Regions from separate parts of the Absiella sp. AM29-15 genome, predicted to be linked through region 1. Evidence: riboswitches for the same ligand, from Rfam matches in the RefSeq annotation. Region 1 holds a riboswitch; the other holds the start of a gene.
What was found. A riboswitch is a leader RNA that binds a small molecule or an ion and turns the genes downstream of it on or off. The one in region 1 is predicted to bind lysine.

Region 1 (16,382 bases):
CATATACTGTGTAACTTTAGTCAGGTCTTGTTTTGCGATTGGTACTGCCGCAATATTTAACTGTCCACCTAAATCGTTTTCAGCTTCACATAGAACCACATGATGTCCACGTTTTTTCGCAACATAAGCAGCTTCCATACCAGCAGGTCCACCACCAATGACCAAAACATTTTTCTTCTGGTTAGCTTCTGTAATGGTATCTTCATTTTCAAGCTCCAAGGATGGATTGATACTGCAGGCAACACGTTTTCCAAACATGATACCATTTAAACAACGAAGGCATCCAATACAAGGTCGTATATCCATTTCATTTCCTTCCATTGCCTTATTCACAAATTCTGGATCACATAGGTTGGCACGACCAATCATACAGATATCAGTTTTGCCATTGGCAATCAATTCATCCGCAATCCAAGGTTCTGTGATACGCCCAACACTGGCGATAGGAATATTTACATGCTTCTTGATTTCTTCCGCAAGCAATGCATGAGATCCCTGTTTTGTTCCAGGTGCTGGAATAGAGCTTCCACGTTTGATCGTTGTACCACCAGATACATGGATAAAATCAGCACCAGCGTTTTCTATCTGTTTAGCAATATAAATACCATCATTCAGGTTTAATCCACCATCACTGTATTCATCACCTGATATTCTTACATCAATGATGAAATCTGTGCCACAAACTTTTCTTACTTCTTCAATCACTTCTAACGTTAAACGTAAACGGCCATTGATATCTCCGCCATATTCATCTGTTCGTTTATTATACAAAGGTGATAAGAAGCCACCTAATAAGCCATGTGCATGTGCAGCGTGAATTTCTACACCATCGCCACCAGCCTGTTTGACTCTGGCAGCTGCTTCACCGAATTGTTTGATAATGACTTTCAATTCTTCAATCGTAACTGGTCGTGGTGCTTGTTTTAAATAACTTGGTCCTACAGTAGAAGGCGCAATCAACTGTGGTGTGCCTGGAAGTGGAAAAGCCATATAAGCTGGATGAAATAATTGTGGCATGATTTTAGCGCCATATGTATGTACTGCATCCGCAAGTTTTTTCCAGCCTGGAATATAAGAATCATCAGCGATAGAAATATCTCCTGGCAAATAGATATAGGTTGGCTCAACTGTTGTGACTTCTGTGATAATTAATCCTACACCACCTTTTGCTCTGGCAGCATAATGTGATACCAATTCATCTGTGATATAGCCTTTATTTGCTAGATTGGTAGATATCGGTGGCATAAAAACACGGTTTTTCACAACCGTTTCCCCGATTTGGATAGGTTCAAATAAATGTGGATATTTGTTCATAGTTTACATCTCCTTCATGTGTTAATTGTAACATATCAAGAAAATGTAATCGTTATCATAGGTTGATAAAAAAGGTTATTATTTGCTATTATTCAACTTTTCACAAGTTATAATACAACAAAATTTGACTGATTATTTCCGTTTTATGACGACTTCCAACATATTCTGTTGGGTAGATAACACACTTTGATATTCTGATGCATTTTTAATTTGACATATAATTCCCCCTTGCTGCTTGATAATTTTGACCTGCTCATCTTCATATACCACTTCTTTTATCTCCATCAAAAGATGGGCTAACAGCTTTTTCAGTGCATCATCAAATACCATTTCCTGTTCATGTAATTCATTTCCAACTTTCATATTGCGTTTAAAACGTTTACGATATACACTTGGCACAACCCCATACATCTCTTTAAACACACTCGTATAGGATTTTGAATTTGGCATGCCACATGCTGCTGCGATTTCTTCGATACTGTCTTTCCCCTCTAATAAAGCTTCTAATGAAGCACGTATTCTGACATAAGCCAGATACTTTACAAATGGTATGCCTGTATATTTCTTAAACAGACGTGATGTATAAGATACACTAAAAGATAAGGTATTTGCAACATCTTCTAAGTGTAAATCTTCTTCATAATGTTGATCAATATAACGAATTGCCTTCATATAATTTTCATGATGTGTAGACTGAAAGGGTAGGTTTTCCACAGGATATTTACGATTTGCGGCCACATTGACAAGCTCCATCATAATCGCATTTAATTCAAACAAATTATTCTGTTCTTCCATCAAATGAACAATTAATTGCGCAATCATGTGTCTTAACTTTCCATAAACTTTTGCGTTCTCAACATCTGTACAGATCATGGATTGAAAAGCATCCTTCACTATTGGTACCATTGCTTCAGAAAACCTTGAGAAGTCTACATGAATCGTTAAGATTACATGTTCCCCTTCACCTATTTTTCTTATCATATGAATATCATCCGGGGCAATCATCACAAGCTCATGTTCTTTGATGATTCTAGTAAAATGATCAGACAATGCTTCATATTCTCCCTTTAATACATAGGATATCTCTAAACTGCTTTGTCGTGAAAACACCTGTCGATCAAAACTATTAATACTAAGACTTAAAGGGTAATTAAACTTCTGCCCTGAAAAGTCATAATAGTAATTCATATTCTGCACAATATCACTTCCAATCCTACTAGAAGAAGTATATCATATTATTTTGATTCTAAGCGCACAAAAAAAGCTTTTACTTCCCAAAGCATCAAACAATAATCATTGAGTTTTCAATGATATAGTTTATATACAAAAAAAACAGAGATTCAATTTCATCTCTGTTTCCTTCCAACTGAGGCTATGGTTCTCCGATATACTTCATGGATAATTTAGCATCCATCTAAAGTCAATACTACGATCCTTGCTCTTAAATTACTTCTTCAAACAACGGTTTGATTTTTTTCTTTGTCATAAAGAATGCAATTACCAAAATCAAATAAGTGATATCAAAATTGCCCGGTGAAACAATCTTCACAACGATACAAGCAGCCAATGATGAAACATCCATCTGCATAAAGAAACTGTCAAAATCATAACGCTTAATAATTCTTCTACGTATCATGAAGTTCTGGAAGGAAATACCACCAGCGATACATCCTACTATCACATCTACAATGTAATTTACCAAAAACTTCTGCATTAATAAATTCTTAAAGAAGAACAATACAATACAGGTTGCGAATACATACCAGATACTACTGATCTGAAACTTTTCCCAATCTTGATCACGAATCTTCTTTTTCATTTCTTTATACGCATGACCTTTGGAATTCTTTTGGATATAATCCTTTACATCCTTTGGAATAACCATGGTCACTTTTTTACCATCTTGCATACCTTTTAAACAATCTTCCAAAGCAATGTTTGCGATGATATTGATATCTGTATCACTTTTCTTGGATTTCATCAAACTATCATAGACACGATTAAATCCTGCAAGATATTCTTCATCCAGTTTTTTCATTAAATGCAGATTATCTACATGTATTTTCTTTTTTTTCTTTGCCATTATTAGTCTTGTACCTCAATACATTCACTATCTGTGATGTGAAGATTTGTATCATAGAAGCATGTCAAAGCATCAATCATATATTGAGAATCTTTGATTCCAGCTGTTTCATATGAAGAATGCATAGCAAGCTGTGCAAGTCCGATATCCACTGTATGCATAGATACTTTTTGACTTGATAAATTTCCAAGTGTACTGCCACCTGCTGCATCACTTCTGTTTGCGAAATGTTGTACAGGTACACCTGCTTTTTCACAAATGCCACTAAATACTGCAGAGCTGATTGCATCTGTTGTATATTTCTGGTTTGCGCTATATTTGATGACGATTCCCTTATTCATGTAAGTACAGTTTTCTGCGTCTGTTTTTTCAGGATGGTTAGGATGTACAGCATGTGCATTATCACAAGACACCATAAAACTCTTCGCAACTGCACGATAGTAATCTTCCTTCGCAAAACCTAAATTATCGTTGATTCTTTGCAATACATCAAACAAGAATGTTGAACATGCCCCCTGTTTAGTACCTGAACCAACTTCTTCATTATCGAAACAAGCAAATACATTTACCGCATGATCATTCTTACTATTGATCATTGCCTTTAATGATGTAAATGCACATTGTAAATCATCCAGTTTCGGTGAAGAAATAAATTCTTCTTTTGCGCCCCAGATGCTAGGTGCCATACGATTATATAAATATAAATCAGTACCGAAAATATTTTCTTTGCTTGTGCCTAATGCTTCTGCAATCAATGCATAATAATCACCTTCTCCACATTCTCCAGCAGAGAATAACGGCAGCATATCTACCTGATTATTGTATTTCATTCCACTGTTTACTTCACGATTCATATGAATTGCGACATTTGGAATCAATACCAAATCTTTATCAAAAGATAACAGCTTGCTTACGAAACTGTTTCCTTCTTTCACAAGTACACGTCCAGCTAATGACAATGGTCGATCCATCCATGTTGCACAAAGCATACCGCCATAGCCTTCTGTATTTAACTGTAAGTATCCACCTTTTCCTTTTAATTCCGCAACTTCTTTTACTTTAAAAGTTGGAGAATCACTGTGAGATGATGTTACCTGATAGTGATAATCATCTAATGTATTACCAATCTGGAAAGCAATTAATGATGAACCATTTCTTGTGGTAAAATACTTTCCACCTTTTTCTAATTTCCAATTTTCACATTCTCTTAATTCTTCATATCCAGCTTCCTTCAACATCGCTTTCATACTGTCTACAGCATGAAAACAGCTAGGGCTTTTCTGAATAAATGTTAATAATTCTTTTGCTGTATCTTTATACATGATTTTACCTCCTGATAGATTTTTTCCTGTTTTAGTATAACACAAAAGTTCATGATTATATAGTGAAAGACAAGATATCGCTATCTTGCCTTTTTTGTTTTAAGCATTTGTTTTTTCGCGTTTTTTGATCATTGGCAGAATCAACCCCAATGCAGTCAATACGATTGGTGTAATAACGTTCAACAATGTTGTAAATAAGTCGCCTTCTTTGTACATTCCAAGAATACAACAGAATGCTGTAACGAAGAAGCACCAGAATCCAAAGAAATAAGCAACTTTCTGGTTCTTCACAAACTTATACTCTGGATTAAATTTCTTAATCTTCTTACGCAACATAATGTAAGCTAAGAATACCCATAAATAACGCATTGGCATAGTGACAGAGTTTAACTGTGTCAACTGACGAAGTACTGTATCCGCACTAGGTACCAAAGCCTGAATCAGAATAATAGAACCTGATAAAATAACTACCATCCAAATACCGTTTACATAAGCTCCATATTTATTCTGTTTCAATAATTTTGTAGGAATAAACTGTCTAGCATCTTCATTGTCTAACAACATACGAAGTGGAGCGTCAATACTAATAACAAGAGTTGAGAACTGTCCAATTGCATTACATGCAGCATAGATGATCATTAAGATATTGCCCATACCATAATATTCACCTAACTTCTGGAATGCCCAATAGGAACCATTCGCATTGTAAGCATCAAAGTTGTTTGCGATATCCGCTGGATCAAACATCATACCCATCGCTACTGTACCAAGGATAGCACAAACCATAACCATGATTGCAAGTGCAATCATACCTTTAGGGAATCCTTTAGAAGGATTTTCTACCTTATTAACATAAGGTGAAATCTTTTCACATCCACCAACTGCAAATACCAGGATGGATAAAGATGTAAAATACTTCGTATCAAACTGAGGAATCAGATTACTCCAGCTGAAATCAGCATGCAGATATCCGCCACCCGGATTAATTGCAGGTGCTGCAAACATCATAATAATGTAAAGAATTGACATTACAAACATAGATGTACCAGCAAGTGTCGCAAGTTTCTTCAATGGATTTAATCCTTTACTTGCAATCCAACAGAACAGAAGGAACACGCCCAATGTTGCCAACTGAACCAAACGAGTGTCAAAGCTAGCGTAAGTTTCACTATTCTGGAATACCATCCAGCTTAATGCTTTTAACCCACCACTACCTTTACTTGCAATATATGTAACGTGACATGCCCAATATGTCCACCCTGCATAATATGCAAACTTTGGACTGATTGTTTCGTGAATCCAAGAACTCACTCCACCACCAGAATTTTTAAATGCGGATCCCAGCTCACCTACCATAAGTGCATAAGGCACGAAATATAGAGCGAACATCAGAACCCAGCTGAATATAACCTGTACACCGTTGAAGTACATGTAACCATTTAATACGTTACCGAAACCCCAAACAGTTGAGAACGCCATAAACGCAAGGTTATACCAGACGATCTTTTTTGAACTTTCCATTTTAAACCTCCTATATTTTAAAACGTACGGGGCAATCATACCATTTTTAGCTAATTATTGCTATTCATTTAACGTTATTTATTTATAGATAATGCTACAAAGTGCCAATTATGTCTATAATTATGCAAAACTTTCCATATACAGGTAAAAAAAATCTTAAAAAATCTTAATTCTGTATTACAAATTGGTAAGATATACCATTAAAAAAAGCATACATGATATAATATAACATATACAAGGGGTATACCCATCGCACTACAGAGAAAGACAGGGTGATGCTTAATGAAACAGAAAAACGGAACCAGCACAGTCATTGATCCAAAAGAAACCATTAGTGAGAATATCTTTAGTGTCAAAGGCATAATCATTGTCGCAGGAATCGTCTTATTATGGATTGTTTCCTTCTATTTATTCATGTAGTTTATACATCAAAAAGAAATGTGTATCCTTTGATCACATTTCTTTACTGTCTATTACCATTACGATAGGATTAATATTTTAATTTTTTTCTTACGATTCTATAAAAATCTGCGACTGTGATTCGCTTTTATGCTATAATACTCAAGTCCAGAAAGGAAGAAACGTCTTAAAGGGGTGAAACAAATGGATGAAAAGAATCTGCATCAGCCGATTTTCGACGATGATGAGGGAAATGAAGAATTCTTTGATAAACTATTAAGCTTTAAAAACGTATTGATATTAACAGCAGTTCTTGGCATCCTGTTGTTAATTTATCTGATGTAAAGGAAAAGGTCACTGACCTTTTTTTTAATCTTTTTTCATCTTTTTTGCATGTTCAATGTATTCAAAAATAGATGGCACAATTTTATAAAGCATCATAGCTACTGACACAATCATACAAATTTTAAACAATTTATCATCATTTCCACCATACGGAACAAATGATTTTAATGACAATTCCATGACAAACGTTAGAAATCCTAGTCCAAAATAGAAATCTCTCTTTTCCATAATTTTCTCCTTATCCTAAATATAGGCAAAGGGATTGCCACCAGCAACCCCTTTATTTTAGAATTCATTTGTATCCATGCAAATAATTTCAAATACGTTTTAGAAATAGGAATGATTTGTCATAAGAAATTTAGTTTTCTGAAATCATTTCATGTGTACTACTAGAACCCCTTAATTGAAAATCCTTTAACAGTATCAAACCAAGCTGTGAGCTGAATACCTGAAAGATGATAACACCAAGATTAGCCCGAAATATGATAAAAATGGCTATATATACGGTATAGAAGAATAACAATTTCTTTGTTATTTCTTCCTTTCTCAAGCATAATATCAATGCAATCATCATTAGCATTATGGTTAATGATGCATAACCTATATACTTAAAATACCATAAATTTAGTAAAACAGTAAATAGGTAACACATGCTACAGCGAAATCTGGTTGTACAATGGAAGCTCGTTAATCTTATCTTAATAACTGATAATAATAGAATATAGAAAAATCCAAAGTATGCCTCATGTAATAGGCAACAAATCAGGAAGGATAATCCTAAACATTCTGTTGTTGAAACAATTGCTTCCAATCCATAAAGGAAAACTTCTTTTTCGTCTTCATCGGAAGACTCACAAATGTAATTGGTAAACTTTCTTAATAGCCTATTTACCATGTTTCTCTAAACTTTTTGGTTTTTTAGGCTCATAATGTCCTAACCAAGTCACATTTGAAGAAGCTACGGATGCAGTCTTTACAACTACCTTTTTAATCATGTTTTTCATTTTCTAAATCCTCCTTTTTCTTTAATATATTCCTATAGTATGTGAACTTCAAGTTGCAAGGGATATTTTGTGGTGATAGGGACAAAGCGAATTCATTGTTTAAAAATAAATATATGTATTAAAATATTCATCAATATCAATTACTATATTGCCATTATATTTATTAATAATGCTTTCTATATTTTTCATTCCTATACCATGATTTTTACCATCTGATTTATTAGTGATATACTCTCCATTCTCATATTTTAATCGACTTGAATCAAATGTATTTCTAAGGTTTATAAAGACAACATCTTTATTCTTATCAATAATCAATTCAATAAAACGATTATTCACTTTTTCTACAGCCTCAATACAATTATCCAATAAATTTCCTAATAAGATGCATAAATCAATATTATCCATAAAATCTAAATTATCATTTATATCAATAACATACCGTATATTTAATCCTTTTGTATTAAATAATTTAGAATCTATAATATAATTAAGTATTTCACGATCAGTTTTAACAGCTTTAAATGTACCAATTTTATGATAAATATCTTGTATATATTTCATAGCATTATTTACTTGATTTTCTTGTAACATAGTATAAATTAATGTGATATGGTTTTTTAAATCGTGTGACAACGCTTTGTTCATATCATAACTTTTTTGAAAATCTTCATAATATGTTTTATTGAATTCAAGAGCAGCATGCTTTATTTCTTCGTCTAATAATTTTTTATTGGCCCCTATTAATTCAATATATTGATAAAAAAACAGTAAAAACATAATAGCCATAAATATTATTATACAAGTAGATAATGTATAATTGATATCACCTTTAATAAACAAAGATAAAACTATAGCCATAAGAAAATACATGATTGTTTCAGTTATTGAAAACATAACCATTTGTCTTTTTTTAATATTATAATCTTTAAAATCCATTTTATGCCTTCTAAAGAAGACGAAAATCAAGACTAGTACTATTTTATTCATCATAAAACAAATTTGATATACAAATTCATCATTATAATCTATTTGTCCAATATGCTTTATAAAAAGCGTTTCAATAAAAATACAAAACATATCTAATAATGACAATATAGTAAAAGCGAAAATTATATAGAAAATGCAAAGGCCCTTATCTTCATCAAAGTTAAAAAGGCAATATGAAATAATAATGATTAAAGGTATTAACATAAGAAAAGGATAATTCAATGTATCAAGATAAAAAGATGTCAATGTCAAAATCCCCATAAACACCCACTTCAGCCAGGGATACTTTTCTTTCACAAAGATGGCTGGAAAGCTAAGTGTTAAATAGTTCTCCAACAAAGACATGCAAATACTAAGCAATAACATAAATAATCCCTGTTCTAATCTAGCGTCTTGCTAATGTAAAGGTACGGATGATCGGACCTATATTACGCTTATTGAATTTCACAATTCTTCCGGATTTTAATGTGATTTCTAAGCGTTTGCTGTCTACATTTTTGATATAAATCGGATTGATCAATTCTCCACTGCTGCATTTCACTAAATTTGTTGGATGTTCTTCTAAGAAGTTTTTCATAGAATCCCGTTTTCTAAACAGATAGTTGTCTTTATCTAGAAAGTAAAGATAACTTCCACTTGAATAGATATATTGTATATTATTGATCATAATTCTACATTCAATATTATTACGATCTTCTTTTACATCAACATACGCCTGTCTGATACGCAAGATTTTGAATAGTGCTTCTAATGCTTCTGGCAGTTCTTTTTGATAGTATTGTTTCCTAATGAAACGAAGTGCACTATATTTATACCCTTCACATACCAGTTCATCATGAGAGCTGATAAAGATAATTGGAAATCCTAAATCTTTTTGTTTTAGTTTATTTGCGATTTCAAATCCCTCATGAACGCCCTTCAATTCGATATCCAGCAGGCAGCCATCAAAATCAAAATCATCAGGCATATCCGTAAAACAGTTAACTTTCCAAGAAGGATAAAGTTCTTCTATTTTGTTTTTTAGTAAACCTGAGAATAATTCGTCATCATCGATAATTGCAATTTTACTCATTTTTTATATCTCCCTTTTGTTGTAGAAACATTGTCCTTATTTATTGTACTATTTTTTTTCTCCCTTAAATACATCAGTTTTAAGAAATAATTCTCTTATAAGAGATAACTTGTGACTTTTATGTATTTCCTAGTTATTTATCATACCAAATTATGCATAAAATATCAGCATTTACTCTTATAAGTGGTAAAAAATGGTCTTAACAGGAAATTATATATCATATGTTTAATATTTTGGAATATTCAAACGATGTTAGAGAAAACTATGATATGATGTAGATAACGCAGATCAAATTGTAAATTTTTACAATATTGGAAATATTTTCTATTTATCACGCCAAAGTGTTGTAATTTACGTGCGTTAGTGGTATGATACTAACAAATTTGATAGAGGCGCGGATGCGACTATAACGTACAGAGCTGGCGAGCGATTGATGTATGTTAACAGCAAATCTGCCGAACTGTTTTCTTAGGCATAAGGAAATGGTGGGCTGATGGAGAATATCCATTGGACTGTCTGCGAATACGTAGATGTGCTATCTTATTGTCAGGAGATAAACACCATGTCAGTAAGAGCGAATCTACTGGCATTTTTTATTGTGAGAGGTAAATGATATGAACAAAAATGTGTTAGAAATTTCTGGAGTATCTGTAGAACAGCTGGCGGCTACCTGCAAAACTCCCCTATATGTATACGACGAAAACAAAATACGCCAGCAATTAAGTATGTATCATGAACTGTTTCAGTCTAAGGATTTCGATACAGAAGTTTTATATGCCAGTAAAGCATTTAGCTGTAAAGCAATGGTTGAGCTTGTGAAGACATATGGCTTAAGTCTAGATGTTGTGAGCGGTGGTGAACTGTTTACTGCATATCAGGCAGGATTTCCAATGGAACGTGTTTATTTCCACGGAAATAATAAATCATATGAAGAACTGGAAATGGCAGTTAAATATGGTGTAGGTACGATTATCATTGATAATGATATGGAGTGCGATGCATTAGTTTCTATTATGAAAAACGCAGGTACTTCTATAAAGACAATGTTGCGTGTAAATCCGGGTGTAGAAGCACATACCCATAAATATATTGTGACAGCACATGTGGACAGCAAGTTTGGTATTTCTATCTTGCGTGAACAGGAAATTGCGGATATGATTCATAAATTAACAAGTATTCCTAATATTACTTTTGAAGGCTTCCATTCTCATATCGGTTCTCAGATATTTGATAAGGAAGCGTATGTTGCGGAAATCGGCAAGCTTTGTGAATTCATGAAAATCATGCAGGAACGATTTGGCATCACTTGTTCGTCTTTAAATCTTGGTGGTGGATTTGCGGCATATTATACGCAGGCTGACCATCCAATTCCTTTACAGGATGTTTGTAAGACGATTTTAGATACCTGCAAGGCGCAGAAAGAAGCTTGTGGTTTATCATTCCATAAGGTGATGATTGAACCAGGCAGAAGTATTGTGGCAGAAGCTGGTTCTACATTATATCGTATCGGTTATCAGAAACAGACAGAAAACAAAAAATATCTGTTTGTGGATGGTGGCATGAGCGATAATATCCGTCCTGCTTTATATCAGGCAGAATATGCCTGTGATATCGCAAATCGTATGAATGAAGAAAAAACTGAAAAAGTGACGGTGGCCGGCAAGTGTTGTGAATCTGGAGATATACTGGTAGAGGATGTGATGCTGCCAGAAGCAAAACAGAATGATTTATTGATTATTTATACAACCGGAGCTTATGGCTACAGCATGGCCAGCAACTACAACAAGCTTGGTAAACCTGCCGTTGTCTTTGTAAAAGATGGTGTGGTACGTGTCGTAGTAAAACGTGAAAGCTATCAGGATATGAACGCAATGGATTGTGATGAGGTTGTGAATGTATGAATGTAGTTGAGAAGTATGGAGGAACAAGTGTTGGTACGATTGATCAGATCCTTGCGATTGCTCAGCATGTCAAGGAAATGAAAGAAGCCGGTCACAATATTGTGATCGTTGCCAGCGCAATGGGGAAAACTACAAATAAACTGATTGAAATGACAAAAGCAATCAGTGATAAGGTAAATCAAAGAGAATTGGATTCTTTATTAAGTACAGGTGAACAAAGAACCATTACCTTACTTGCGATGGCAATTGATGCTCTAGGTATCCCTGCAATCTCTTTAACTGGATATCAGTGTGGATTTATTACCAGTCATCATCATGCCCATGCACGCATCAAAGATATTGACATCACTAATTTAAAGAAACATCTGGACGACGGAAAAGTCGTTGTCGTGGCAGGTTTTCAGGGTGCGACAGAAAATGGTGAAATCACAACCCTTGGAAGAGGTGGAAGTGATACAACCGCTGTGGCACTAGCTGCTAAACTTGGCTGGGAATGTCATATATATACAGATGTAAATGGTGTATATACGATTGATCCACGTTTATATCCACATGCAAAACGTTTAAAAGAGATCACTTATAACGAAATGATGCAGATGGCCTGTCTTGGCTCTGGTGTACTGGAAACAAGAAGTGTGGAATTAGCCAGTAAGTATCATGTGAAATTATTTTTAGGCAAGGCCTTAGAGAAAGATAAACGCAAGGGGACATATATTATGGAAACAATAAAGAATTTAGAAGATATGCCGATTACCGGTATCAGTATCAAAGACGACTATGCCATCATGCGTGTGAATGAGCTTCCTAATGATGGAAAATTCCTTGGGGAATTATTTGCGATGATTGCGAAATTAGATATCAATCTAGACACAATTTCCCAGCAGCTGACACATGATGGAAAGGTAAATTTCTCTTTCTATTGTAATAAGCAGCAATCCGATACGATTTTAGAGCATCTGGATGAGTTACATTCAAAATATCCAATCAGCCGTTTATTAGGTTTTGTGAAGCTGTCTGTAGTTGGTGTGGGTATTTCTACACATAGTGGTATTGCCGCAAAGGTATTAAATACATTAAGTGCTCATGGTATTCGTTATTATATGATCACATCCAGTGAGATTTCTATTTCTTTAACAATCGAGGAAAAAGATAAACAAAAAGCCATACAGGTACTTGGCGAAGCATTTGATTTATAAGAAAGGCTATAAAACAGTATAACTGTTGAAGATAAGTGATTCTAAGAGAACCACGAAAGGAGAAGCAATTATGATTAAGGGTAGTATTGTAGCATTGATTACACCGTTCCACGAAGATGGCAGTGTAAATTTTGAAAAACTTGAAGAATTATTGGAATGGCATGTTGCCAATCACACAGATGGTATTCTAGTATTGGGTACCACTGGTGAAAGTTCTACCATGACACATGAAGAAGATGACGCAGTTGTGGAATTCACATTAAAGGTTATCAACAAGCGTTTGCCAGTCATTGTTGGCGCAGGCAGCAACTGTACACAGACAGCTGTGGAAAAGAGTATAAAATACGAAAAAATGGGCGCAGATTATCTGTTGATTATTTCTCCATACTACAACAAGGCGAATAATCAGGGTATGATTGCACACTTTACTGCCGTTGCGGATGCTGTGAATATTCCAATTATCATGTATAACATTCCAGGAAGAACTGGTGTCGCAATCAGTGAAGATGCTGTGAAAGTATTAAGTAAACATCCAAATATCTGTGGCATCAAGGAAGCCAGTGGAAATATTTCATACGCTACCAACATTGCACGTTATTTAAATGATGATTTCGCAATGTACAGTGGAAATGATGATATGATTACCAGTATGTTGTCTTTAGGTGCTAGTGGTGTCATTTCTGTACTTGCCAATGTATTGCCAAAGGAAACACATGATATGGTTATAGACTATCTGAATGGCGATGTTAAAAAATCATTAGAAGCTCAGTTAAAATATCTGGATTTGATTCACGCTTTATTTATTGAAGTCAACCCAATTCCAGTAAAAGAAGCATTGAATATTATGGGCAAAGGCGTTGGCGGTTATCGTCTGCCTTTATGTGAAATGAGTGATGCGCATAAAGAAGTACTGGCACAGGCATTGCATGAGGTGGGACTATGAATATCGTAGTTGTCGGCTTTGGTAAAATGGGACAGCTGGTAAAGAAAACAGCAGAGGAGCATGGTCATCAGGTCGTCATGGTAGTGGATATTACCAATTGCCAGGATTTAGATGCTTTACAGGAAAAAGTGGATTGTGTCATTGATTTCTCTCATCCAGATAATCTGTCATGGATGATTCCCTATGTGAAGAAAAGTGGTGCTGCCCTGGTTTGTGGTACCACAGGCTTAAATGATTTACAGCGTAAACAGATTGAAGATTTAAAAGACAGCAATCGTGTGATTTATTCTGCGAACTATTCTTTTGGTATCGCTGTGTTTAAAGAAGTTCTTTCATTGATTACACCCATGCTGGAAGATGGTTTTGATATCGAAGTGATTGAAAAACATCATAACCAGAAACAGGATGCGCCAAGTGGAACTGCGAAATTATTAGTGGAAACCATGAATCCTGATCATGAATATAAAGAAGTACACGGTCGTAATGGCATGGTTGGAAAACGCCAGAAAGAAATTGGTATCCATGCAGTACGTGGTGGAACCGTTGCTGGTGAACATACCGTTATGTTTTTAGGGGATGATGAAAGTTTTGAAATCACCCATACAGCAACAAGTCGTCAAATCTTTGTGAATGGTGCGATTCGTGCAGCGGAATTTCTGATGACACAAGAAAATGGCAGCTATACCATGAAGGATCTATTATTCAAAAACTAACAAGCAACCCTTATCATCATAGGTAAGGGTTTTTTATTGGTGTAAACACCACGCTTTACTATATGCATGAATTTCTTTTTGGATCGTTTTCGCAGATTTATTAGCGACGATCCCATTCTGTAAGATCGATACAATATTTGTTTTCAGATATAAATCTTTATAATGAATTGATGGTTTTTCTTTGATAGCTCCCATACTCCATAAACGACTGCCATTCATCGCCTGGATCATTTCTTTATTCAAAGCATCATAGATATGAAAGTCTGAAATATCTTCTTTTTGAAGCAATACCACCCCATCATTATGATCAAGATATGCTTGGATGCCTGCTTTACTGCGTACCATATTCATAAATGCCTTTGCGCAATTAGGATAGGGACAGTCTTTGTTTACCATAAATCCATAGGTATCCGCATAGGGCGAATAGCCCTGTTCATCAAGTGATGGCATTGGTTTGATATGTAACTGTTGACTGGCATAATATGGTTGTTTCTTTATCTCTTGTGAAGGCAACAAGCCACTAAAATACCCTTGTGTAAAAAAGTTTGTCGCATGATATGGATCATCTTCTAATTGATGTTCATGATAAAAATCTTTCATTTGCTGAATACAGTCTAAAAATGCATCCTCCATAAATATATCCTCCATTGAAACCCCGCTGTCTGGATCATAATGAGAGAGCCATAATGGAAGAATCTGATCAGCATAATGATTATAGTAATACATATGTGGGTTATGATAATTCATAAAATCTGAGATTTCATCTTCTTTGATCGAATATGTATCCAGCATGGGTTGTGCATATACAAACAGCATCCCCTTCCCTTCTATTGGCTGAAAATAATCTTCTAAAGATGTACGTTTTAAGCTTGATGGAACATCATAAGCAGAGGTTATATCAAAAGCCAAAGCATATGTACGTTTTGATAATGCATCACAATCATTTACCCATTCGATATCATGATAAAACTGCTGATGGAAGCAATTATCCGGACTTACGATATGAATGGCATCTTTTTGTTCAGGATACAGCGTATTCCATAAAGATACCAATGCCTTACCATATGCTTTATTTGATACTTCTACCTGCAAAGATGCATGTTTTTCCAGTTCCACAGAGGAATCCTTTGATAATGTACAAGAACTTAATGTCATACATAACAGAAGATACCATACGATTTTTTTCATTTTTATCACCTAATGAAAAAGTCTATCAGCGAAAAGGTGTAAAATTTGTAGAAGAATGTGGATTTCCACGGTATAATAAAGGTGATGCTAAAAACACGACGCAAACGACGAAAAGGGGGCATTTTATGAAATATTTACCATTACTCTTACAAAACCTGGAAAAAGAAGCTGAAATTCATGAAAAGGATATCTTTAATTATGCACTTCCCCAGTCCTGGAATTTATTCGGCTACTCCAACACAAGGATTTTAAGAAATAACGAAATACTTGTAAATCCTTATGCATTTTATCATTATTCTTTCCAACATCTGTTTTTTGATGAAAAAGGAAAACTGAAAAAAGCACAGTCACTTGTGAAAAAAGACTGGCTAAAAAAAGCAAACATCTATTC
Region 2 (16,382 bases), on a different contig from region 1:
CAATTGATGTTGACGTACAGAAAAAAGTATATGAACAATTAAAAAATGATCAGGGGGCTGGTGTGGTGATGCAGCCAAAAACCGGAGAAGTCTTAGCCCTTGTATCTACTCCAAGTTATGATCCAAATGATTTTGCACTAGGTATGACAACTGCCAAATGGGATTCTTTGAATAATGATAAGAACCGACCATTAGAAAATCGTTTCACAGGTTTATATACCCCTGGTTCTACCTTTAAAGCATTCACTGCGGCAGCTGCACTAGATTCTAAAACCATTACAGCGGATGAGGATATGGGACAGGCAAAAGATAAAAAATGGCAGAAAGATAATAGTTGGGGTGATTATTTTGTAAAGACAACTGCTGCATATGATGGCAAAGCTGATCTGCAAAATGCCCTGATTTATTCTGATAATACCTATTTCGCAAAAGTAGCGTTAAAGATGGGCATCAAAACCTATACAGATAAATTAAACAGTTATGGTTTTAACGATCAAATGGATTTCCCATTTACGATTCCCGCAAGCAGTTATGGTGAAGAAAGTGATTTAAAGAAAGATATCACATTAGCGGATACAGGTTATGGACAGGGAAAACTTCAAATATCTCCACTTCATTTAACCGCATTTTATGCATCCTTTGAAAATAATGGAAGTATTCCTAAACCTTATTTGATTTATCAGGATGGAAAAGCAGAAACATGGAAGAAAGATGCTATCTCATCTGGAACAGTAGAAACATTAAAGAAAGCTTTAACAAACACCTATAGCAGTTATGATTCAGAAAATCCTACAAAAGCATTAGGTAAAACCGGAACCGCACAGGTCAATGAAAAAGAAATCGGATGGCTGTGCAGTGCCAATAAAGATTATGCAATTACCTTAATGGTGGATAATGCAGAAGATCGTAACGGCAGTTTATACGTTACACCATTAATGAAAGCTTTGTGGCGTACACTTCAATAATGATAAAAAGTCTAATCGATTAGGATTAGACTTTTTTTACGCTTTATTTTGATATATAAAATCATATAAATTTAAATGATGTTCGACAGCATACAATACCTGTTGTTCATCAATGATATGATCACAAAGCTTTGGCAACATCAGCATGATCTGATTGACTTCTTCTTCTGATAAATTCGTAAGATTGAAACGTTTCTTCCCATAGACAGAATACAGATTGAAATAGAATGTATCCGGTGTTCGTTTTGCCGGGCCTGCGATCGTATTTTTGATATAACGAATTTCGATTTTTTCAATATCTTGTTTTTTCAATACATAGTAACAATCCACACTTTCATTTTGAAATAAAGCTTTTATAATCTTTGCGTTATTGATCACGGTATCATTTTGAAGAATGATTTTATCTTCACTGATACACCAATACTGTTTAAATGCCCCAGGCAGCATTGCCAAACATAATAAACAAAAGAAGATGATCCACATAGCAAAAAACATCCATACTTCTAACTTCATCAATCCAAAGAATAATGATGCAAGTAATAAGGCAATTAATGCGACAGGTACCATTTCCTTTCCAACGTTTTTTCGATTTAATTTCTTTCCTACGACGATATTCATAAAATACCTCCCAGATATTTCACTGTTTCAATGTTACTTATAATATACCACCTGTTTATAAAAGTTCAATAGAAAAAAGATAGAAATCCTTTCTTTACATGCTGGATTTCTATCTCTTTGCTTATTTTACAATTTCTGGCTTCAAAAATACTTGTAAAGCTGTATATGCCATTGCTTTTGTGGCTGTATGTAAACTATGTTTTGCGTTATCCCCATGTACATATGCCAAGAAATCTTCATGATGGGCAAATACTTTAGGATTTGCGCCTGTATCAATTTCACAATATACACAAGGACAAACATGGGATACATTTCCAATGTCACTGGAGCCACTGGCTTCTTCATCCGCTTCCACAAAATCATTCACACCAAGCGCCATCAGATTTTCCTTCAATAGCTGACGCAATCCTTCATGATAAACAAGGTCATCATAAGAATTTTCAAAGTTATGATATTCCAGTTTTGCGCCACTCATCAATGCTGCACCCTTTGCACAGTTGATGATACGTTTTGTAAGTTCTTCTAAATATGCACGATCTTTTGCACGGATATAGAAACGACAGCCGGCTTTATCTGGTACGGTATTACATGCGACACCGCCATCTGTAATGATACCTGCAACTCTGGCATCACTTCGCATATGCTGACGAAGAGCATTCACTCCCGCAAACATCAGCTGTACACCATCTAGTGCATTGATGCCTTTTTCAGGATAAGCAGCCGCATGTGCCGCAACTCCTTTAAAATTAAATTCTAAGGAATCCATCGCCAATGTGACCACATGGATATTATTTTCAGCACCTAAATGCATTTGTATTGCCGCATCAATATCATCAAAAGCACCACGTTCAACCAAATCATATTTGCCACCCGTTGTTTCTTCCGCTGGGGTTCCAATGACCACAATACTACCTGAAATAACATCTTTCATATGTGCAAGGGATATTGCTGCGCCAAATGTAGATGCCGCAATCCAATTGTGTCCACAAGCATGTGCTACTTGGCATTTATCTTCCCCATATCCTGGAAGTGCATCATATTCCGCAAGAAATGCTACCTTAGGACCTTCTCCACAAACAAGCTCTGCACGAAATGCTGTAGGGATATCCAGATAAGGATAAGTAATCGTGAATCCTTGTTTTTCTAATTGCTCCACCAAATAAGCACTTGATTTATATTCTTCATTTCCAAGTTCTGCGTGTTCATAAATGTATTCACTGACTTCTTCAATCAATGATGCACATTCATCTTCTATCGTATATAAACGTGTTTTTAATTCCATATCGTTTTCTCCTTAATATCCAATGACAACTGCCACACCAAGTAAAACCATAGATGCGATAAATAGTAAGCCAAATAAAGGTGTCACAAATTTATACCAGCGATCAATTGGCAAACGCATGATGCCACACATCATGAATACACTGGTTGGCCAGAAGATATTAGAGAATCCATCACCAAACTGAAATGCCAGTACACTTACCTGACGGGATACACCTACCATCTCTCCTACTGGAGCTAAAATCGGCATCGTCACAAGTGCCTGTCCTGCCCCACTTGGGATAAAGAAATTGATGATATTTTGAACAAACAACATACCCATTGCGCTTAACATTCCCTGGAAGTTTGATAAAAGGTTAGCCAGCCAGTAAACAATTGTATCAATGATATGTGCATTATCCATGATCACAGGAATACTGCGGCTGACACCAACTAACAATGCACCATACATCATTTCCTTACTTGCTTCAATAAAGAATTCTGCAATCTGACTTGCGGTAAAACGAGAAATAAAGCCTGTCACAACTGTCATAATAATGAATAATGTCGCTATTTCATCAATATACCATCCAAACTTGATGGTACCAATCAACAGCATCGCAATTGTAAATACAAACATCAAGCAGCTGATTTTATGTGTCCATGTGAACTTTGATTTCATTAATTCATCTTTTGAGCCAACTTCCAGCATTTCAACTTTTGCGCCATATAATACTGATTTTGTTGGATCTTTTTTTACACGATGTGCATAACGCCATACATACCAGATACTAATTCCCATAAATACAGCAAAGCAGACAATACGATATCCAAGCCCGGAAAACATTGTCACACCCGCTACTTCCTGAGCAATTCCTACGGTAAATGGATTGATGGTTGCTGCCGCAAAACCTATCGCAACACCAAGATAGATGATGCTTCCACCAACGATTGCATCATAGCCAAGGACTGCCGCAATGGAAATAAATACCGGAATCAATCCATACGTTTCTTCAAACATTCCCATGGTACTACCAAGTAAACCAAAGGTAATCATACATACAGGGATAATCAATTCAATGCGATCACCGATTTTTCTTAAGATAAATCCTACGACTGCATCAAAGGTTCCATTCTTAATCAAAATATAAACAAATGCATATGCAAAGATGATAAAGAAGATAATCTGTGCACCATCCACAAATCCCAGCTGAATGGATTTAAACATATCAAAAATTGAACATCCTACCTTTTCTACCGCATGATAGCTGTCAGGAACAACAATTGTGTTGCCTGCTGCATCTACAATTCTCTCAAATTCTCCTGCAGGTACGATGTTTGCCAGCACTGCCGTTAACATAGTCATTAAAAAGATGATGACATATGCATGCGGCATTTGAAACTTTTTCTTTTTCTTTTCCATAATTTTCCTCCAATAAAAAAGTCCTTGCACCCTAAAACATGCAAAGACCTTTTGGAAGATAACTTTGATGTTTTAAGATAGCGCTCCTTTATGTTTTAACATAAAGACAGTGGCATGCTTCTTCAACATACCCCCAGCAGATACTTTGACCTATCTGCTTCGGCGTATCATCCTTTCTGATATCTTCACAGACTTTCGATCTCCGATATCATACTCATAATCAACGCGCCTCTTCTTAAACACAAGACGTTGACATTTTAGCATTATTTGTCTACATTTGCAAGACAGACACCACTTTTTTCATAGTTTAATTTTCATTAACTAATAAATACGGTGATATTTTTTTGATTCTTCTTGCAATCCACATAGCTAAAGCACTCCCAGTTAAACAAATAAGTAAAATAATGGTAATCAACATCATCCATGGTATTTCAAATTGAACCTTCATCATACCAATATAGGATAACAACATACTTAATAATGGATTGATGAGATAGTATCCAAGGATTGCTCCTGTCATAGCGCCAATCACAAAAACCATAAGTGATGTTAATGCAATTTGATGAATCAATTGTTTCGATGTGTAGCCAATGGCCTTTAAAATACCAAACTCTTGTTTCCGTTGCAGGATGGATGTCTTTTGTACAAGATACATAATCAATATGATAATAAATAAGGTGATACCCGCAATCACACATACCAACGCACTGACAATATCTCGATAAGACCCCATTGACGCCTCTACCACTTTGCGATTATTTTGTATACCGATAATATTTGAGGAATAATGTTGTTTGATATATTGTATGGTATCCTCAATTTCTTGTTTATCTTTGGTATAGATATTTAATGTTCTAGCTTCATAGTCTTTGACAAATAATCGATACCCTTCTTCTGTGATGGCAACATCATGCCCCATATAATTTGCCCCCTGAATCAAGCCGGTAATCAAATACTCCTGTTCCTTATCCCCCTTTTTTAAGGTAATCATTTCTCCCGGCTCTTTGTGTAATTTAGAAGCTAATAATCCACCGATTGCTACTTCATTTGCATATTTTGGAAATCTTCCCTGATATAAGACTTGTTGAGAACGTAAATGCAGGAAGTTTTCACTAGTATAACAGATGACTACCTCATGCCCACATTGAAAAGCATTATCTGTATAAAAATCCACGCTATGATCAACGCCGGATATTTTTTCTAAATCCGTTTTCAGACGTAAATGATCCTCATGGGTTTTTGATTCTACAATAATATCTGCAATATCTCCTGAACTGGCAAATAAAAAGTTATCAAACTGATACGAAATATTATAGAATAAAACACCCGCAAAAACACTGGCGAATGCAATGGCACTAATTACAATGCTTACCATAACGTTTGCTTTCAGATTTTGAATCAAGACTTTCATTGCCAACAAAACCGTTAACGTTGCTTTATGTTTGTCTAATGGAACATGATTTCGTTTAAAATTATGTGTATAAAATCCACTTCGCAACGCCACAATTGGTGTCAGCTTTTTGGCCTTCATAGATGTTACCATTGTGATGAGGGAAATAATCAGCATTAAAAAAAGCAAAGTCATACTTACACAAAGCGCATCAAGTCCCTGATGCCATGTGAGTCCTGTTTGAATGGCAAACATATAAGATAGAAATGGTAATAACAGATTGGATAATCCAATCCCAAGGATACCACCAATTCCTCCAATTATTAAATATGGAAGCATCAACGATAATAGAATCTGTATTCCTGTATATCCGATAGCTTTATAAGCACCAATATTTTTCATATCCTCCACAATGGTATTTTGTATTTTAAAACGTATCACAATCACTAAAATAACCATCATGATCATGGAAAAAGCGATAATCAAAGTAGCGCCAATAGAAGATGTCAGTGTTCTTGATTGTTTGATCGTATCATAATAATTCATATCAGAGCGAATGGATGGATTAGTGGAAGTGAGGGTTGGTAAATGTCTTGTCGCATACTCACTATTTTGATCATGCTGGTTCACTTTCATTAAAAACATCGTCGCATCAATGGTATGTGACAAGCGCTTTGATACTGTTTGATATTCTTCATCATCTAATAATAAGCCGGTTGTGGAGGAATTAATTGTCGCAAGCATCATTTCCTCATAAAAGCCTTTTATCTGATAGGTGAATGCAACCTCTTTACCATCCTGTATGATGGTTAACGTAAAATCATCCAGTAAATTATATTGACCACCTGTATGAAATAAATATGGCAAATATATCCCATGTTCGACAGATTTCTTGCTTTCTTCCATGATTGATATTTTACCAATTTCTTGTTTATCATCTTTATTCAACACCGCAAATTGACGTAAGGTTTCACTGTTTCGATATTGACATTTACCCGCAAAAAACAAAACATTTCGTTGCTCCATCTGTTTTGTATCAGGATCATGAAGCAGTTCTTGTTGATACGTTTTTATATACGTTTCATCTTTGTTTTGTATGGTGGTAATGACATCTGCACATTGCATATCTTTGGCGTATTGATCAAATAGCTGGGGATAATTCAAAAACGTAGTAAGCCCTAAATTCATAAGTGCGCTTGATATTATAATCAATAACATAAAACCTATCATCTGTGATTTGTTTTTTTGAAAGGTAGCTTTTGCTAGTAGCATCACTGACATCATCACCACCCCATTTCAAGTAGAAATGCTGCCAGCTTTTCATGACGTTTTTCATCACTGCCCTGATATTTTCCAAGATGATACTCTCCCTGGATCAAGCCATCCTGTAAATATAAAATACGATTGGCACGTCTTGCTGATTTTAAATCATGTGTTACCATAACGATCGTTTGTCCAGCTTCATTCATTTGAGTTAAGGTATTTAAAACCATATCACTGCTTTGTGAATTTAATTGTCCTGTTGGTTCATCCGCAAATACGATATCCGGCTGATTGATCATCGCTCTGATAAGCGCTGCACGTTGTGCCTCACCTCCTGATAACTGAGTAGGAAACTTATGCCATATCTGCTCATTTAATCCAACACTTTTTAACATTTCTTTCGCTTGTTTTAATACCTGTTGTTTATTTTTATTTACCAATAACCCAGCAGCTAAAATATTATCCATAATACTCATGCCATCCACTAAATAAATCTGTTGAAATACAAAGCCACAATGCTTTCTGCGAAAAAGTGCCAGTTGATCCTGATTCTTTTCCGATATGCGTTCACCTGAAAATTCAATCGTTCCCAGCGTTGGACGATCCATCCCGCTTAAAGCATATAATAATGTAGATTTTCCAGCACCAGATGGTCCCATAATCACTGTAAAATCTCCTTCATATATCTGCATATCTAAATTTTTTAAAACATGTTGTTGTATTCCGCCATTGGAAAAACTCTTACAAAGCTTCTCACTTTTGATGATGATTCTTTCATTCATAATATTTACGTCCTTTCTTACAAACAAATCTTATCATAGAGAAACCTTAACAGTCTTTATCCAATCCTTAACGAATCCTTAATTCACAAGTTTTACATAAAGCTTCATACAACAACCTTGTTCATTTAATTCCACTTCCAGTCTGCCTTTCATTTTTTCCATCAGATAATGGGATATATATAATCCAAGTCCTGCCCCTTTTTCATGGGATGCATTATTTCCTCGGTAATATTTTTTAAATAAAAATGGTAAATCATCTTTTGATAATGTGTGACCATAATCCTGTATCATGATACATAAAAAATCATCCTCGTATGCAAAGGATACCTTCATATCTGTTTTCGCATATTTATAAGCATTCGCAAATAGATTATCAAATACCTGTTGTAATCGCAATACATCCATATAGATTAAGCATGGTTTTGTTTCATCGATATATGCCTTATGTAGATAATCTGCTTGCTTTATCATATCAATCAATTTGGTGCTTTCCATTTCTTCTATATGTACATCTAAATGCGATAATTCCTCTAATGTCGCAGAAAATAAATTATTGATTAATGCATCAATTTGTGTAGCTTTTGCCTGTATCACTGCCAGCTGCTGCTTTTCTTTTTCATCTTTACTCTTTACACTCATTAATTCTGATACAGCTTCAATGGAGGCAATCGGTGTTTTGATATCATGGCTGAGTTTAGCGACCAGCTCTTTTTTACTCTCATCGGCAATTCGTTCCTGTTCTCTGGCTTTGCATAATTCATCGCGCATCATATCAAAACTTTCACTAAATGCCCCAAATATATGACTTTGATCCATGGGTAATGGATGATTCAAATCACCTTGCGCGATATGTTTGGCAAATGTTTGTAAATTCTGAAAAGGTTTTATCATTGTTTTCTGTAAATAAACATAATAAAGAATGAATATGAGCAGCTCTAATATAGACATCATCATGACGATATGCTGTAGGCGTTGTTTTTGCATAGTAAACTGATCATTCATAATGACAAGTTTTCCATAGACATGCTGTGTATCAAGAATATCCACCATGGTTGTACGCTGCTTGATTGCCTCATGAAGATCTTTTGGCAAATTCGTTCCATAACCACACTGTCTTTTTCCCGAAGGCTTCATCACGACATAAGAAAAATCAGCATCGATTGTACATACATCTTCTTGTTGATCCCATGATGTTATCAACTGCTGTATTACTTCATTTACTTTTACCATATCTAATGTAGGTGCTTTTTCCCCTAGATAATAAATCGAAACTATTTGTATCAATAACAATGCCCCACATAAACCAAACATCATTTTATGCTTCATGAGGATTCTCCCTGAAACATATACCCAACACCCCAAATGGTCTGGATATATTGAGGATGATTAGGATCTTTTTCAATTTTTTCACGAATATGGCGAATATGCACATTTAAAGTACCATCCAATGTTACACTATCCTCCCATACATCACGAAAGATTGCTTCTTTTTCTACCCGTTTGCCTGCATGCTCCATCAAATATTTTAAAAGCTTATATTCCATCGCTTTTAGCTTTATCGGTTTGTTCATGATTTCTACTTTTTCCAGTGCAAAGTCTACAGATAAATAACCATCATCATACCTCTTTACCGTTTTACTACCATAGCGTTTTAACACAGTTTTTACTTTTGCCAACAGTACGCTTAGGGAATATGGTTTTCGTATATAATCATCTCCACCAATACTCAATGCTAAAATAATATCATCATCGCTTTGTCTTGCGCTGATAAACAGAATTGGCACATCGCTCTCTAGACGTATGGCCTTACATAAATCAAACCCTGAAGCTCCACCTAAATTGATGTCTAAAAGTATCAAATCCACCGTGTGTGTACGCAAAAAAGCTAAACAGCTTTCCGCATCAAAAACAGCCTCACTGCTTACCTCAAACAGATTGAAATATTCAACAGTACTTTCTGCCAAAGGTATTTCATCATCTACGATCAGACATTGTATATGCTCCATGATTGTTTCCCCTTATCCTTATTTTATAATCGTATTGTAGCTTGAATCCAAACATGTGTCAACAAGCCCATTTACTGTATCAAGAATAATTTGATTGACAAACTATCTAATTGACTTTATCATTTATAAAAACAGGAGGTTCTATTATGAAGCTAATATTAGATCACGTACAAAAATCCTATGGTGATAAAGAAGTATTAAAAGATTGCAGTTTTACTTTTGAAAGAGGAAAAATATATGGTCTTTTGGGTCGCAATGGCAGTGGAAAAACAACGCTGTTCAACTGTATCGCACAGGAAATCGATTGTACAGGTAATATACAGATTGAAAAAAAGAAACCATGCGAAATATCATAGAATCAGATATCGGATATGCCTACAGTCTGCCAATTCTGCCAGAATTTATGACTGGCTATGAATTTATACAGTTCTATATGGATATTAATGAACAACGCTTAGAAAAGACAATCAATATTGATGATTATTTCGATTTGATGCGCATAGATGAAGATGATCGTCATCGTTTGATCAAAGGCTATAGTCATGGAATGAAAAATAAGCTTCAGATGTTAAGCTTTATTATTTCACATCCGGATATCATCTTATTAGATGAACCTTTGACATCCTTTGATGTTGTAGTTGCTAGTGAAATGAAACATTTGCTACTACAGATGAAGGAAGATCATATTTTATTGTTTTCTACCCATGTTTTACAGCTTGCGACAGATTTATGTGATGAGATCATTCTATTGAATAATGGCAGTTTAACTTTATTAGATCATGATTTATTAAACAGTCCGGATTTTGAAGAACGTGTTGTGGAAATGTTAAGGGATGAAGAACATGTGGCATGATATCATTTTCATGTATCATGTATCCATGACCAAAAAGGTCAATGGATTATTCTATTTTCTTCAAAAACTGCCTTTTCTTGGTAAAAAAATCCCATCACGTATCTATCAATTCATCCGTTTAAAAAAAATATTAAGTATCATCACTTTTATATTTTCCATACTGGGGTCCGCCCTAAAAAACTTCTTATATCTTTTCATTTTTTATATGCTTCCCATTATTTTTCTATATATTAAACAAGATCCAATCCCACGGGTTCAAATGCAACAGGTATTCTTTCTAACATTTACGATATTAACCATACTTGGCGCCTGTACCAACAGTAAAATGTGGACATGTGATGATGAAACACTTATTATGATCAAGCAACTGCATATGGAATCAAAACGCTATATGCTGCACCATTCCTTATTTACATATACCATCAATACCATATCTTTAGGAATCAGTTCCCTACCCATATGTATGATTTTAATGATTTCCCCGGTATATGCACTATTAATTGCTGTTGTCTATCTTTGTTCTCATCTGATGATGGATGCATGTTATCTGTATCTTTATGAACGTTACCACAATTTTATTTTATTCCATAAAGCATACAAGCCAGCCTTTCTCATGATTTGCCTATTGCTTGCTTATGGTATCTTATTTTCAAAAATCACAATATCTTTTGGATATATATGTATGTATATCTTCACCCTTCTTTCTTTGCTTGGTATTGTATTTGCTTATCGTTATTTGAAAACAACAAACACTTACACAGCAGTCATGCGCAGAATCATACAGGACTATCTGTCTATGGGCTTAAACAACGACACCAATGTACAAACATTAGATGTTGCCTTAAATGAAAAAGACTATAGTCAATCTGAACTAAAACAAAATATTCATCATAAAAAACATGGATATCAGTTTATGAACGCCTTATTCTTTAAACGCCATAAACGCTTGATTTATAAGCCCATCAAACACCGCCTCATTATATTATTGGTGATTATGGTTTGTGTGATTCTCTCCTCCTTTTTTATAAAAGATCCTATTGATAAGAGTGACCTCTTAGAATTAATGCCACCCTTTGTATTTTTCCTGTATATGTTAAACATCTCCCAGCGAACATGTAAAGCCATGTTTATGAATTGTGATGCATCCTTGTTGCATTATGGTTACTATCGTACTCCACAGGCTATTCTTACAAACTTTCGTATCCGCTTAAAAGCTTTAATTTTATACAATCTGCCTGTGACGATATTATTATGTATATTGATCACTGTTACCTGCTTTGTTTATCATATTTCTTTCACACCTCAGACAATCGTTTTATTTCATATCACCATGTTTATATTATCCATTTTCTTTTCTGTTCATTATCTGTTTATCTATTATATCGCTCAGCCTTATGATGAAAAGCTGGAAATTAAAAATCCTTTGATGAATATCGTAAATGGCGCCATCTATGTGCTTTGTTACTTATGTATCAATTTAGAAGGAAACTTATATTTCTCTATCGGGGTATTAGCTGCCACCATCTTATATCTCATGATTGCCTTGCCACTTGTTTGGCATTTTGCGCCTAAGACTTTCCATTTAAAATGATTTTCGGTATAATGAATGCATAAGAAGGAGGTTCATTTATGGAATTTCACATTGCACATTGTAATATCAATGTAACAGACCTTGAGAAAAGTATTGCTTTCTATGAAAAAGCTTTGGGTTTAAAGGTGGTCTCAAAAAAAGAAACACCGGATTTTACCTTATGTTATTTAAGTGATGGTAAAACACCATTTGAATTAGAATTAACATGGTTAAAAGATCATCCACAGGCTTATGATTTAGGTGAAAACGAAAGTCATATTGCCTTTGTTACTGAAGATTTTGATGCAGCTTATGCCTTGCATCAAGAAATGGGTTGTATCTGTTTTGAAAATAAGGATATGGGTATCTATTTCATCCATGATCCTGATGATTACTGGTTAGAGATTGTACCACAACATAAATAGGAAAACGAAGATGAATGAAACTCACCTTCGTTTTTTTAAAATATAAACGGCAATAGATAGATTGGAAGATAACGAATCACACCATCGGATTCTCCAATATTTTTTTCTGAAAAGCGATAAGCAATCTTACTGTGGTATTGTATCACGAAATTATCAAAGCTTTTAGAGCGTGTATTTACACCGCTTTTAATTTCAATGGGGGTAATTTCATTCCCACAATATGTCACAAAATCTATTTCTGAACTTGTATTGGGTTCAAAATAATACATAGCCTTATGATTGGCATACATGATTTGCGCAGCCATATTTTCATATATCGCTCCTTTAAATATTCCCAAATCTCCCGTATGAATTTTCGCAATGACAGCTTCATTGAAAAGTGAAATCAATAGTCCTGTATCAAACATATACACTTTGAATATTGACAGTTGCTCATATGCTTCTAAAGGAAAATCAATACATTTTAAATGATGCACAGGCATAATTAAGCCACTATCCGACAACCAGCGCAGGCTTGCATCATAATATCTTGCATTATATCCTTCCTTTACTACTTTATATTGAAATTTCTTATTATCTTTTGCTAATTGTAATGGAATAGATGAAAAACATTCATGAATTTAATTTTATCATTTGCTGGCGCATATTTTGCCATATCATTCGTATAATCAGAAACAATCCGTCGTTGTGTCAAGATGACTTGTTTCCAATTCTTAGTTTCCACATAACACTGTACAACTTCTGGCATACCACCACACAGCATATAATCTTTAAAATACTTTAAGAACTGTTGATGTATGCTTTCCATGAAAGGCTTTCTATGATGGCAGGCGTCCTTTAACATTTGGATATGTTGTGATTTTGCATTCATTGCTAAAAGAAATTCTTCAAAATCCATAGGATGGAGTTCTCGGGTATCTACATATCCGACAGGAAAAGATGAAGTATGAGCAATTGCCACACCTAACATAGAACCACTTGCAATCACATCATATGGGCATTTTTCATATAAGAATTTTAAAGCAGTAATCGCCCTGGGACAGGCCTGTATTTCATCCAAAAACAATAACGTATCTCCATGTGATAAATCCTTATCCAAATTTGCTAATTCTATAAACGCCAATATTTCATCTGGTTTGATAGTTTTTTCAAATAGATCCATATAATCATGATCTAATTCAAAATTAATTTCGATGATATGATCATAATGTTCATTTGCAAATTTACGTATTGTCCAAGTTTTCCCTATGTGGTTAGGGCCTTTCACAAGTAATGGTTTTTTTCTTTTGTTTTGTTTCCATACTTTTAATTCCTCTTCAAACTTACGATACATCTATATCACCTCGAAAGATATTGCATCACGATATCTATTCATATACTTGAAAAAATATGCATTTTTACCGTTTTTATCTTGATAAAATATGCAATTACACTGATTTTATCTTGATAAAATATGCATATCTTCTAAAACTCCTTTATTTAAAGGCTTTTATACATCAATATTTCACTTATATAACTTCCATCTTTATAGCGCATGGCACATGGGCGTTTTCCATATATCTGAAAGCCCATTTTCTGATACAGTTGTATACCACGTTCATTACTTTCTACGACTTCTAATTCTATCTGTTCATAATCACATGCTTTCGCAATGTGTAACATTGCCTCAAATAAGCTGGTGCCAATTCCCTGCCCCCAATACTCCTTTAAAATGCTAATCGCAAAATTACAGCGATGCGCTACACGCTTCCTTTTCCCTACCATACTTAGCTGACTCATCCCTACGTAAACATCCCCGACTTGTGCCAGAAATAAGCCCTGTCGTTCATCATTTTCATATGCATAAATCATTTGTTTTAAAGTTTTTTTATCATCAATTTCATCTGAGGCCTGCATTAGAAAATCAGTTTCCTGCGTAGTTTTCCTTTTTGATTTTCATGATGATATCTATATCTTCTGCTTTTTACGTTTCTAATTCTACATACATCCTGATTCCTTAATATTATCCTTTGATCTACGATCATATGCCTTCACATCCAATCCTTTCTTCATTATATCAAATCCTGATTCATAAAAGTGCATAAAAAAGATAAAACGTGGTAACATATAGGGCGCATATAAGCGAAGCAAACATCTTGTAATTTTACAATGATACGCTTATAATGAACACGTTAAATATAAAGAGAGGTCATATGGAACGATTAACAATAGAAAACTATAAGCAACTGGAACCATATATCAAAGACGCTGATTATAACGAATATAACTCTAACATAGTAACCATGTTGATGTGGCAGGGCAGCTATCCTGTTTATTTCAGCTGTTATGAACATTTTGCACTTGTATACAATAAGATGCCTCATCGTGAACCGGTCTGGCTGATGCCTTATTGTAAGAAAGAATATCGTAAAGAAGCAGTAGATAAAATAAAAGAATTAAGTGAACAGGAACATATTAGTTTTGAAATACATTCTATGATCAAAGAATTCAAGGACTGGCTACAGGAAACATATCCAAATGAATTCTTGATATGGGACTGTTATAACGCACGTGATTATATTTATGATCGTAAGCAGCAGGAAACACTTGCGGGTAAGAAAATGCAGAAACGAAGAAATCATTTCCATGCATTTGAAAAAGAATACGAAGGTCGTTATCATTATAAAACATTGGATAAAAAAGATATCCCTCATATATATGAGTTTCTGGCATACTGGAAAAAGCAAAAAGAAGCGATGGACAGTATCGATGTAGAAGAAGAAGGCATTCATTTTCTACTAGAACATATGGAAGAATTACCTATAATGGGTGGTTGTATCTATATCGATGGAAAACTGGAAGCATTCAATATCACTTCCCTTGTATCACATGATACAATACAAATTCATGTGGAAAAAGCGAATAAACAGATTCGTGGTTTGTATATTGCCATCTTAAAATTATTTTTGGAAACACTAGATGATGCGGTATTATATGTCAATCGTGAAGATGATATGGGATTACCAGAATTAAGGAAAGCCAAAACAGATATGCAGCCAATATCAAAAACTAGAAAATTTGGCAGCTGTTATCAAAAAATTATCATAAGAAAAGCAGTTCCTGAAGATATATCCGCCATCAAAAACTTATGGTTATCCAACTTTGAAGATGAAACACCTGCATCAACTGATTATTATTTTGAACACTTCTATCATATGGAGGATTGTTATGTATGTGTCAGTGAGGATGAATTTATCTCTATGCTGCAGCTGCGTCCACTCTCCTTGATGCTGAATGGAAAAAAAGATGATGTATCCTTTGTGGTGGGTGTTGCCACAAATAAAGAATATGAAGGATGCGCTTATATGAAACAGCTGCTTCAATATGCGATGGCACAGGCTTCAAAAACTCAGAATTATATGATTCTACAGGCATATAATTGGGATATTTATCGTTCATTTGGATTTGAAGAATGTTATAAATTTGCGAAGATCAAGTTATCAAAAGATGCTTATTCTCAGGGGGAAGGGGCATTTGTTTCAACGTATGATATAAAGACATTATTATCCTTATATGAAATTTATGTACAAGATAAAAATGGTTATCGTATCCGAGATCTTGCCTATTATGAAAATCTGTTTTTGCCAAATGCGCACTTGTGGCATCAGGATATACAAGTCTTTGAAGTACAGGGAAAAGCTGTTGGCTATATCGTAAAGGAAGAACATGCAGATGAAACAGATATATTAGAATTTATCTACGAAGATACAAACGCATGTAACAACATGTTATATGCCCTATCACAAAGTGATAAAAAAATTATCATACATACTGATTTACAAACTGAA

Region 2: it holds a riboswitch for lysine, as region 1 does, so the genes downstream of both, DW761_RS10410 (YfcC family protein) here and lysA (diaminopimelate decarboxylase) in region 1, are expected to answer to the same signal.

The regions. Positions count from the first base shown of each region.
Region 1 covers NZ_QVFL01000026.1:17,770-34,151, reverse strand. The annotation lists gene DW761_RS19790 (FAD-dependent oxidoreductase) at 1-1,314, opposite strand, end outside; gene DW761_RS19785 (helix-turn-helix transcriptional regulator) at 1,447-2,502, opposite strand; gene DW761_RS19780 (transporter) at 2,756-3,397, opposite strand; gene DW761_RS19775 (M18 family aminopeptidase) at 3,400-4,719, opposite strand; gene DW761_RS19770 (APC family permease) at 4,819-6,240, opposite strand; gene DW761_RS21100 (hypothetical protein) at 6,523-6,660, shown strand; gene DW761_RS21095 (hypothetical protein) at 6,844-6,984, shown strand; gene DW761_RS19765 (hypothetical protein) at 7,009-7,212, opposite strand; gene DW761_RS21870 (accessory gene regulator B family protein) at 7,343-7,879, opposite strand; gene DW761_RS19755 (AgrD family cyclic lactone autoinducer peptide) at 7,869-7,988, opposite strand; gene DW761_RS19750 (sensor histidine kinase) at 8,088-8,927, opposite strand; gene DW761_RS19745 (LytR/AlgR family response regulator transcription factor) at 9,364-10,050, opposite strand; lysine riboswitch at 10,430-10,596, shown strand; gene lysA (diaminopimelate decarboxylase) at 10,665-11,951, shown strand; gene DW761_RS19735 (aspartate kinase) at 11,948-13,147, shown strand; gene dapA (4-hydroxy-tetrahydrodipicolinate synthase) at 13,218-14,090, shown strand; gene dapB (4-hydroxy-tetrahydrodipicolinate reductase) at 14,087-14,803, shown strand; gene DW761_RS19720 (hypothetical protein) at 14,837-15,991, opposite strand; gene DW761_RS19715 (maltodextrin glycosyltransferase) at 16,117-16,382, shown strand, end outside.
Region 2 covers NZ_QVFL01000009.1:35,440-51,821, forward strand. The annotation lists gene DW761_RS10395 (penicillin-binding transpeptidase domain-containing protein) at 1-965, shown strand, start outside; gene DW761_RS10400 (hypothetical protein) at 1,002-1,583, opposite strand; gene DW761_RS10405 (M20 family metallopeptidase) at 1,705-2,865, opposite strand; gene DW761_RS10410 (YfcC family protein) at 2,878-4,266, opposite strand; lysine riboswitch at 4,337-4,508, opposite strand; gene DW761_RS10415 (FtsX-like permease family protein) at 4,574-6,937, opposite strand; gene DW761_RS10420 (ABC transporter ATP-binding protein) at 6,940-7,701, opposite strand; gene DW761_RS10425 (HAMP domain-containing sensor histidine kinase) at 7,780-9,027, opposite strand; gene DW761_RS10430 (response regulator transcription factor) at 9,024-9,707, opposite strand; partial or broken gene DW761_RS10435 (ATP-binding cassette domain-containing protein) at 9,854-10,560, shown strand; gene DW761_RS10440 (hypothetical protein) at 10,820-12,151, shown strand; gene DW761_RS10445 (VOC family protein) at 12,190-12,555, shown strand; gene DW761_RS21420 (DUF4143 domain-containing protein) at 12,591-13,175, opposite strand; gene DW761_RS21425 (ATP-binding protein) at 13,139-13,888, opposite strand; gene DW761_RS10455 (GNAT family N-acetyltransferase) at 14,035-14,451, opposite strand; gene DW761_RS10460 (GNAT family N-acetyltransferase) at 14,748-16,382, shown strand, end outside.